DNA from 2 places in the Shewanella donghaensis genome. Region 2 is predicted to be linked to the other one. Evidence: predicted binding sites of a transcription regulator. Region 2 holds the regulator's gene; the other holds the start of a gene.
What was found. The regulator MetJ, encoded in region 2, represses methionine synthesis genes. The targets are predictions, from matches to a motif close to TAGACGTCTAGACGTCTA.
Positions count from the first base shown of each region.

Region 1: a site for MetJ is predicted at 1,865-1,882, ahead of metK (methionine adenosyltransferase). Genes of this name have one in related genera too.

Region 1 is NZ_CP041783.1:2,280,070-2,284,952, forward strand. It holds gene tkt (transketolase) at 1-1,348, opposite strand, end outside; gene metK (methionine adenosyltransferase) at 1,926-3,077, shown strand; gene FPK91_RS09680 (flavin reductase family protein) at 3,235-3,837, opposite strand; gene FPK91_RS09685 (GNAT family N-acetyltransferase) at 4,155-4,751, shown strand; gene FPK91_RS09690 (hypothetical protein) at 4,806-4,883, opposite strand, start outside.
Region 2 is NZ_CP041783.1:3,933,618-3,938,500, reverse strand. It holds gene FPK91_RS16845 (bifunctional aspartate kinase/homoserine dehydrogenase II) at 1-298, opposite strand, end outside; gene metB (cystathionine gamma-synthase) at 358-1,518, opposite strand; gene metJ (met regulon transcriptional regulator MetJ) at 1,725-2,039, shown strand; gene FPK91_RS16830 (sulfite exporter TauE/SafE family protein) at 2,168-2,908, shown strand; gene traF (conjugal transfer protein TraF) at 2,973-4,163, opposite strand; gene FPK91_RS16820 (LysR substrate-binding domain-containing protein) at 4,299-4,883, opposite strand, start outside.

The DNA of each region.
Region 1 (4,883 bases), 1.7 Mb from region 2:
CAGACATACGCACTGCATTACGTGCATATTCCATGAACATCATGAAAGTTGCGCCATAATTGATGAAACCGCCATGAAGCGATGCACCATTCATGATGCCGCTCATACCAAATTCACGTACACCGTAATAGATGTAGTTACCAGCTGGATCGTCTTGAATACCTTTAGAACCAGACCAAAGTGTTAGGTTTGAACCCGCTAAGTCAGCACTGCCGCCTAGAAGTTCAGGTAACATTTCACCGAAGAAACCAATTGAATTCTGTGATGCTTTACGACTGGCAATACCTTCAGCTTTATCTTGAGACTCTTGGATAAAGGCTTGTGCTTTTGCTTCGAAATCTGCAGGTAAGTCACCGTTTAATACACGACGCTCAAATTCAGCAGCAAGCGTTGGCTCTGCTGCTTTATAAGCTGCAAATTTTTCATCCCATGCTTTTTCGTTAGCAACACCAACTTCTTTAGCATCCCAACCTTGATAAACATCAGCAGGAATTTCAAATGGGGCATGTGGCCAACCAAGGAATTCACGTGCAGCTGCAATCTCTGCATCACCCAGTGGTGCGCCGTGACAATCATGACTACCAGACTTGTTTGGCGAACCAAAACCAATGACAGTTTTACAACAAATCATTGTTGGCTTGTCTGTTACTGATTTAGCTTCTGCGATTGCTGCTCGAATAGCGTCACTGTCGTGGCCATCAACACCAGCAATAACATGCCAGCCGTATGACTCAAAACGCTTAGGGGTATCGTCAGTGAACCAGCCTTCTACGTGACCATCGATAGAAATACCATTGTCATCCCAGAATGCAACTAGCTTACCAAGACCTAAAGTTCCCGCTAATGAACATGCCTCATGGGAGATACCTTCCATTAAACAACCATCACCTAAGAAACAATAAGTGTTGTGATCGACAATCTCGTGACCTGGACGGTTAAATTGGGCAGCCAATGTTTTTTCAGCAATCGCCATACCAACAGCATTACTGATACCAGCGCCTAAAGGACCAGTAGTAGTTTCAACACCCGGTGTGTAACCAAATTCTGGATGACCCGGCGTTTTAGAATGTAGCTGACGGAACTGTTTTAGTTCTTCAATCGGAAGTTCGTAACCCGATAAATGCAGTAAAGAGTAGATAAGCATTGAACCATGACCATTTGATAATACGAAACGGTCGCGATCAGCCCAGTTTGGGTTGGTTGGGTTATGCTTTAAAAAATCATTCCATAACACTTCAGCAATATCTGCCATACCCATTGGTGCGCCTGGGTGTCCAGAATTTGCTTTTTGAACGGCATCCATACTTAACGCACGAATTGCGTTGGCGAGTTCTTTACGAGATGACATGCTCTCTCCTGCTTGTTGATGATGAGGTCTAGCGGGCAATTGTGGGGACATATTTTCCCCTACTCAGCGATGGGACGCAAATTATTATTAGATATAAGTCGCAATTTTTTGCATCTGACGACCAAGTCCCAGCTAAACAAGATAGTAAACGGCTCAAATTTATACCATGTTAGCGCTAACACTTATATAACTTTTTACACCCTTACTTAACATTCAAGAAAGAATGCCTGATCCAAAATCACCGTTCTGCGTATTAAACGATGTGAATATTTATTGCCAAAAACGTTTTAAAACAGTCAAAATTAATAATATTCAACTAAAATAATTGTTCTATTTCCGCCCATTTAAACCATAAGGTTGGAGCTAAAAAGTTAAATAACTGCATAAATTTCATAAGATTAATTTATTGATATCTAAAACAGTCAAAAGTGGATTTTTCTAAATATTTGAATGATTGCACAATTTTTAACATATATTAGTTCTAAGGGGTGTCATCAAACCCAAATTGAATTATTATAGACGTCTAGATGTAGATGCTTCTACACGTTCAAATTCAAAAAGACGAGATTTACCAACTATGGCAAACCACTTGTTCACCTCTGAGTCGGTCTCAGAAGGTCATCCAGATAAAATCGCTGATCAGATTTCTGATGCAGTATTAGACGCAATTTTAGAGCAAGATCCTAAAGCTCGCGTTGCTTGTGAGACTTACGTTAAAACCGGCATGGTATTAGTCGGCGGTGAAGTCACCACTTCAGCATGGGTCGATATCGAAGAAATCACCCGTAAAACTGTCCGTGAAATTGGTTACACCCATTCAGATATGGGTTTTGATGCTGATTCTTGTGCGATTTTAAACGCCATTGGTAAACAGTCACCTGATATTAATCAAGGTGTTGACCGCACAGACCCTGCAGAGCAAGGCGCTGGCGACCAAGGCCTAATGTTTGGTTACGCAAGTAACGAAACTGACGTACTAATGCCAGCACCGATTACTTACGCACACAAATTAGTGAAGCGTCAGTCTGAAGTACGTAAAGATGGCACTTTACCTTGGCTTCGCCCTGATGCAAAAAGCCAAGTCACCTTTGCTTATGATGAAGGTAAAATTGTTGGTATCGATGCTATCGTATTATCAACTCAGCATCGTGAAGATGTCAGCCAAGAAGACTTAATCGAAGGTGTGATGGAAACAATCATCAAGCCAGTATTACCTTCAAAGTGGTTAAATAAAGAGACTAAGTACTTCATTAACCCAACTGGCCGTTTTGTTATCGGTGGCCCAGTAGGCGATTGTGGTTTAACTGGCCGTAAAATTATCGTTGATACCTACGGTGGTATGGCTCGTCACGGTGGTGGTGCTTTCTCAGGTAAAGACCCATCAAAAGTTGACCGTAGTGCGGCATACGCTGCACGTTATGTTGCAAAGAATATTGTTGCTGCAGGTCTTGCTGAACGTTGTGAGATTCAAGTGTCTTACGCTATTGGTGTTGCAGAGCCTACATCGATCAGCATCGAAACATTCGGTACAGGTAAAGTATCTGAAGACGTATTAATCAAATTGGTTCGCCAACATTTTGAATTGCGTCCATATGGATTAACAGCAATGTTAGATTTGGCTCGCCCAATCTACCAAAGCACAGCTGCTTATGGCCATTTTGGTCGTAACGAGTTCCCTTGGGAAGCAACAGATAAAGCTGAAATTTTACGTGCTGATGCCGGCCTATAATTAGCCATAGCAACAATATGTAAAACTAAAAAAACCGTCAATTGACGGTTTTTTTATATCTATCATTTGCTGATTAATTCACTTTGGCTATTTTGCTATGGTTTAAATTCGCCATGGTTTACATTTGCTATGCTTCTGCAGAACACATAGACAGCCACTACTTACGAGTAAGCTGAACCTTCTCTCTGGTTAAGCTGTAATCACTGCCGGCCATTCTTCCTATGGCATCTAATTTGTCACTATCGATTCTAAAATCCTCAATGATGTCATCTTGAACATGAATAGCGACGACATTACCTAATACTAGGTGCCCTGATAACTCTTCATGGCCCAAATCAATAATCTGATTAAGCTGGCACTCAAAGCTAACTAGCGCTTGCTTAACGAGACTTGGCTTCACTATAGACGCAGGGGCTTTTTCAATGTTGGCATATTCAAACTCATCTATATCGGCAGGAATTTGATGGCAAGTTTCATTCATCACCGCTAAATCAGGATAGCTCACTGTATTGATGACAAATTCACCCTGTTGGCGAATATTAGCTAACGTGTCCTTTTCCTGACCATCATCCATGCCCATAGGGTTAAAACACAGCACTGGCGGGTTAGCGCTGGCCACAGTAAAAAATGAAAATGGCGCTAAATTGGCCACCCCATCAACAGAAATAGTGGAAACCCATGCGATGGGTCTAGGCGTTACTCCACCAATCAATAACTTATATATTTGTTGCTTACTTAACTGTTCTGGCGACAATAACATTAGGCTCTCGCAAATATTCTTAATAGGGTAAATCACATTCAGCTTGAATAAAACGGTGTCAGATATATACGCTATTTGGATTTAGAGAAATACGTTAACTCAACACATTTTGATCGGTTGAAGATGAAACTGCTTTTCAAGATATCAAATCACTGTTCAGAATGAAAATCGTTCAATTCCAACTAGGGAGTAATGAAGCGAGTCTTTTCTATCTAAGCCACCAATTAAACATTAAAATTGTGCCAACCAATAACAATAGAATAAGCTGTCATCTTTCAGAATTTTATAACTCAGCATTCTAATAGGTAAGAAATTCAATGCGTAAAACCCAATGGTTATTTGATGATGCCACTCAACCCAAAACGGCAATAACACCAGCGATGACATCCGTGCAACAGAAGTGCTGGTCAATGCTAAAACAGTTTTACAAACAACAGATGCCCTATTCAAAGCCAACAATAAAAGAAGATATAGCGGTTATCATGGCTAAAAATATCAATTTACAGCAGTCGACTATTTATTCTGCAATTGATGCTGGAATTGATGAAACTATTAATACAGTTTCTAGTGCAGCTATTGATAATGGAAAGAGTCGCAATCATCCTGAAAATAACATTATTGCGGTAGTAAGAATAAAACCCATTGGCCAATATCAGTTGGTAACCGGCCTTGTTGTTGCTAGTGAGTATAGAGGTGGTGGACTTGCCCATAGATTGCTAGCATTCATTGCTGAAAAACTAAAATGCGAGCAATGTTTTGTCTTTGCCCTCCCCCATTTAACCCAACTTTATAAAGAGCATGGCTTTAATGAGGTAAAACTTGCGACAAATGATATCCAACAACTTTATCTAAAACATCATTCACCACAAAAACCATTGGTGCTAATGCAGTTGCAATCGCGTAAAACCATCTAGTTAAAACAATCTCGTAAAAAATCGAGTTTAAACGGTCTCGTAACAACAGCCTTATTAGCAATGATCAAAATGTGCGGTTTCGACACACATAAAGGAAATCTGCTGTAATGATAAAACTGGCACATTCATCAA
Region 2 (4,883 bases):
GCTGTGACTTATCTGTCGATAAGCGTTCACGTAAGTCACGTGCTTGCTCATTAGATAACAATTGTTCAATGAGGTTTTGCTGATAACTAACTAGAACTTGTAGCTCTTCTTGCCACAGGTCGCCATTTTCTTTTAATGAGAGTAATTTATATAAAAAGTTAGTGCTTTTTCCCGCAGCTGACACCACGACTAAATCATCACTGTTGCCATGGGTCAGTAAAATATGGGCAACGCGGCGATAGCAATCTGCATCAGCAAGACTTGAACCACCAAATTTATGTAAATGACTGCGGGTCATTTCTAACTCCTTAAACAACTTATACCAGCCTGATGATTAAACAATCAGGCAAGATTAACTTAAAGTGCAGCGACTGCAGCTAAACCAACTTGAATATCTGCAACCAAGTCTTCAGCATCTTCAATGCCGACAGATAATCGCAATAAAGTATCTTTAATACCAGCTTCATAACGCGCTTCAGGCGCCATTGCTCTATGGGTCATAGTCGCTGGTACGGCAACTAAGCTTTCCACTCCGCCCAAGCTTTCAGCCACACTGAAAATAGACAGTGCACTTAAAAATGCTACCACTTCGTCTTCGCCGCCTTTAAGCTCGAAACTTAACATAGCGCCGAAGCCTTTTTGTTGCTTAGCGGCAATATCGTGACCTGGGTGGTCTTTTAATCCCGGATAATACACTTTTTCGACAACATCACTGGCCTGAAGCACTTCAATGACACGTTGTGCATTTATTTGGTGCTCTCGAATACGTACAGCCAAAGTACGAATACCGCGCAAAGTCAGGTAACTGTCGAATGCCGAACCCGTTAGCCCAAGTGTGTTTGACCACCAATGCAGTAACTCACCTAACTCAGGATCTTTTGCTACCACAGCGCCGCCAACAACATCACTATGACCATTAATATATTTGGTAGTTGAATGCATTACGATATCAGCGCCAAGTTCTAATGGCTGCTGTAAAATTGGCGATAAAAAGGTGTTATCGACTACCACTAACGCATCGACGTTATGGCTTTGTTCAACGATGGATTTGATATCCACAACACGAAGTAATGGATTAGAGGGTGTTTCTAGCCACACCATTTTAGGTTTTTGTGCGATGGCTTCACTTAATGCTTGCTCATCAGTTTGATCAACTACCAATAATTTAAACTGACCTTTGTTGGCAAGATTTGTGAACAAACGGTAACTACCACCATAACAATCATGGGGTACAACCAATAAGTCATTAGGACCTAACAAACTAGTGACCAGAGTAATAGCAGCCATACCTGTACATGTCACAACACCAGTTGCACCATTTTCAAGTTTGGCAATAGCTTCGCCTAACACGCATCGTGTCGGGTTTCCTGAGCGACTATAGTCAAACTCTCTAGGATTCTTATGCCCATCAAAAGAGTAATTTGTTGATAGGTAAATCGGCGGGACTACTGCGCCATATTGCGTATCAGTTTCGATACCTTGACGAACTGCTAGCGTCGCTGCGCGATGTTTGCTCATTGTAAACTCCTGAAAAATAGCACCAAAGAGATGTCTAGATGGCTAAATGTACCTAAGCTGAGTCACATCGTCAACACAAATCAGCCGTTTAGACGTCTAAACATAAAGAAATCTATTTGTATTCGTTATAGAATAGCAGCAATAATTTGACTGTAATTAATTAGCAGTTAAAATCTGCCACGAATCTATCGTATAAAGGTGAGTTAATGACTGAATGGAATGGCGACTATATCAGCCCATATGCCGAGCATGGCAAAAAAAATGAACAAGTAAAAAAAATCACGGTATCCATTCCTTTAAAAGTATTAAAAGTGCTTACTGATGAACGTACCCGCCGCCAGGTAAATAACTTGCGTCATGCAACTAATAGTGAACTTTTATGTGAAGCATTTCTACATGCATACACAGGTCAACCATTGCCTAATGATGATGACTTATCTAAAGAAGGCCCTGATAGCATTCCATCAGAAGCAAAAGCCATAATGGATAGCATGGGTATTGAGTGGGAAGATTTAGATTAAGCCATAGTCTGGTAGTTCACTCTTCCAATCAGTCTGCGTACTTAATCAAGCACCATGATTAATCTCATACAGCCAATCTGATACTGCTAACATAAAAAGTTAGCAGTATTGCGCCTAAAGAGTCGACAATGGAATTTATCGATCCGCAAACCTTGATGCTTGCATCGGTTATCATTTTTATAGGCGCATTAACCCAAGGCTTAATCGGTTTTGGGTTAGCGGTTGTTGCCAGCCCAATCTTATATATTATCGACCCCCAGTTAGTGCCAGTCCCTGTTATTGCGATGGGCTTTTCAATAGCCTTAATGACCTTACTCAGAGAACGAACTGCATTACAGTTCAATGGACTGCAATATGCGTTACTGGGTCGAGTACCCGGTGGTTTTCTCGGTGCTGGATTATTACTGTTTGCTCCGCAAGCCATCCTAGGCTTAGCGATTGCCTTTATTGTTGCTACTGCCGTTATTCTCAGCCTTTATAAAATAACCGCACCAGTTAACCGCATAACGTTATTTATTGCAGGGGTATTGTCAGGAATTTTTGGCAATATTGCCGCCATTGGTGGACCACCATTAGCCATTCTATTAGCTGGCAAAGATGCGCCACAATTTAGAGCGGCACTTTCGATATTTTTTGTATTTAGTTCAATGATTGCGATGGTGATCTTGGTAATTGCAGGATTAGTTGAACAAAAGCATATCTGGTTATCCCTAATGCTTTTACCTTCTGTGATTTTAGGTAATATCGTCGCTGGTAAGTTAACCAATAGAGTTGACAAGAATAAGACACGTACCGCCACACTGGTACTTTGTAGCTTTAGCGCTTTAATTCTTACAGTGAAGTCGTTAGTGGAATTATCTGTGGGTTAACATTAGCTATGAGCAATCTTTGGAATGGGAAAGGGAGAACGAGATAGAAAGTTAGCATTACGCATTAAAAATGATAAGAGGTTTGTAACACAGCCCCTATAGCATCTTCGCCATAACTACCAGTCATATCGAGCTTAAACGCTTGCCCAATAGCAAATCCAGTACCGAATGAATATACATCGACGCTGTTATCTTTTAAGTCATGACGATAGCCCATCCTTAATGATAGCCAGCTGGTTGCCTTAACCTCACCACCCACCCGTAAAAATTGAACGGAATCAAAATCAGTGAAGCGAGTTTGATCCACAAGATCAATATCTGCCGTAAGAGTAGCTCTAGACCAATCATATGCCACCCCTGCTGTCACAAGAGGTTCTATGCGGTATTCAAATTTACGCCCTTGTGCTTCCTCTGTGGTGACCGTATTACTGATGAGATTTCTTGCTGATAAACCGACCGTTAAACTATCCGTGGGTTGCCAGGCGACACCTAAATCTAGATTAAACATACTCTCATCATTTCGATATCGATCATCATCAAAGTCATCGGCATCAAAGTTATTGGCATTAGCCGTATAATGATAGGTATCAATACGCTGAAGTTTTGGCGACACACCGATTGTTACTGGCAAGTTGACGATTGAAAGAGGGAAACTTAATGCGACACCAAAATCAGTAACTGCGCCAGCTAAGACAATACCTTGAGAATCTAAATCGGCAATATCGGTAGGAGGGTTACTAGGGTCTAAACTACTGAGTATATCAATATCTGACTGAGCAATATCAGCTACACCAACGCCATCGATATAGCTCTTATAAAATATCGCCATTGGTACTGTTTGAGTGGGAATAACTAATGCTGCACCAACACCAGCAGAAAAACTTGCGGTACTGCCTTTGAGTGAGGTTAAGTCAGTAACTAAGTCGTCTCTATAACGCTCGATATTATCAGTATCGCTGCCGTTAATCGCACTTTCTAATCCATCATATGAGTCTTGCAGTGAATCAAATTTATCGACCATCTCATCACTATCATCAAGTTCAACGCCAACAACGGGTAAAAGCAGGGAGAATTTATTAGTCTTGGGGGCATATATGGCAAGTAAAGCAGGATTAATAAAACTTGCACCTTCACGATTTGAAGATGCCACACCAGTGCCGCCCATGCTATTACTGCGAGCTTCAAAATAAAGCTGGCTAGCTTGCGAACTTATCGCAAACAGCAGTGAAAACACCAGTAGCGCTATTGATCTCATTATTCACCATTTTCATTTTTGTTATCTAATTAAAGATAGTCGATAAAAATAAAAACGTGACTTGATAGCATCAGTATTTAGCGTTTCCTAAGTGCTAACAAATCTGAATTTCAAGTGGTTTATTCAGTGAATAAGCTATGAATCAGGTAGATAGCGTTTAAAATTGTCCATGGTAAATTGGATAAATTTTTTCAGTCTTTCCGGTTGAAATTTATCTTTGTGATAAAGCATATAAAATGGCGTATCGGGAATATGCCAATCACTAAAAACATCAACGAGTTCACCGGTATTAATTTCATCTGGACAGTATAAATATGGCAAACGTACTATGCCATTTCCGGCCAACGCACTGGCTTTCATTGCTCGGCCATTTTTACACTTAAAACCGCCTTTGATCGCAACCTCTACATTCAGATCGTCATGCTTATGGTTAAAGCGCCAATGGTTAATTGAACCAGTGATACACGAATGCTGATTTAGTTCGCTAGGATGTATTGGCTGACCATGCTTAGCTAAATAGTGTGGCGATACTAGAGTTCTATTTTCAATATCCATGAGCTTTCGCCCTACTAAGCTAGAATCAGCGAGTTGCCCCATTCTGAATACAATATCGAAATGCCCTTCAATTAAATCTACTCGTTGGCTACTAAAATCAAGATCGATGGTGATGTCTGGATATTGCTTAATAAAGTCATTAACTAACTGAACAAGGATATCTTC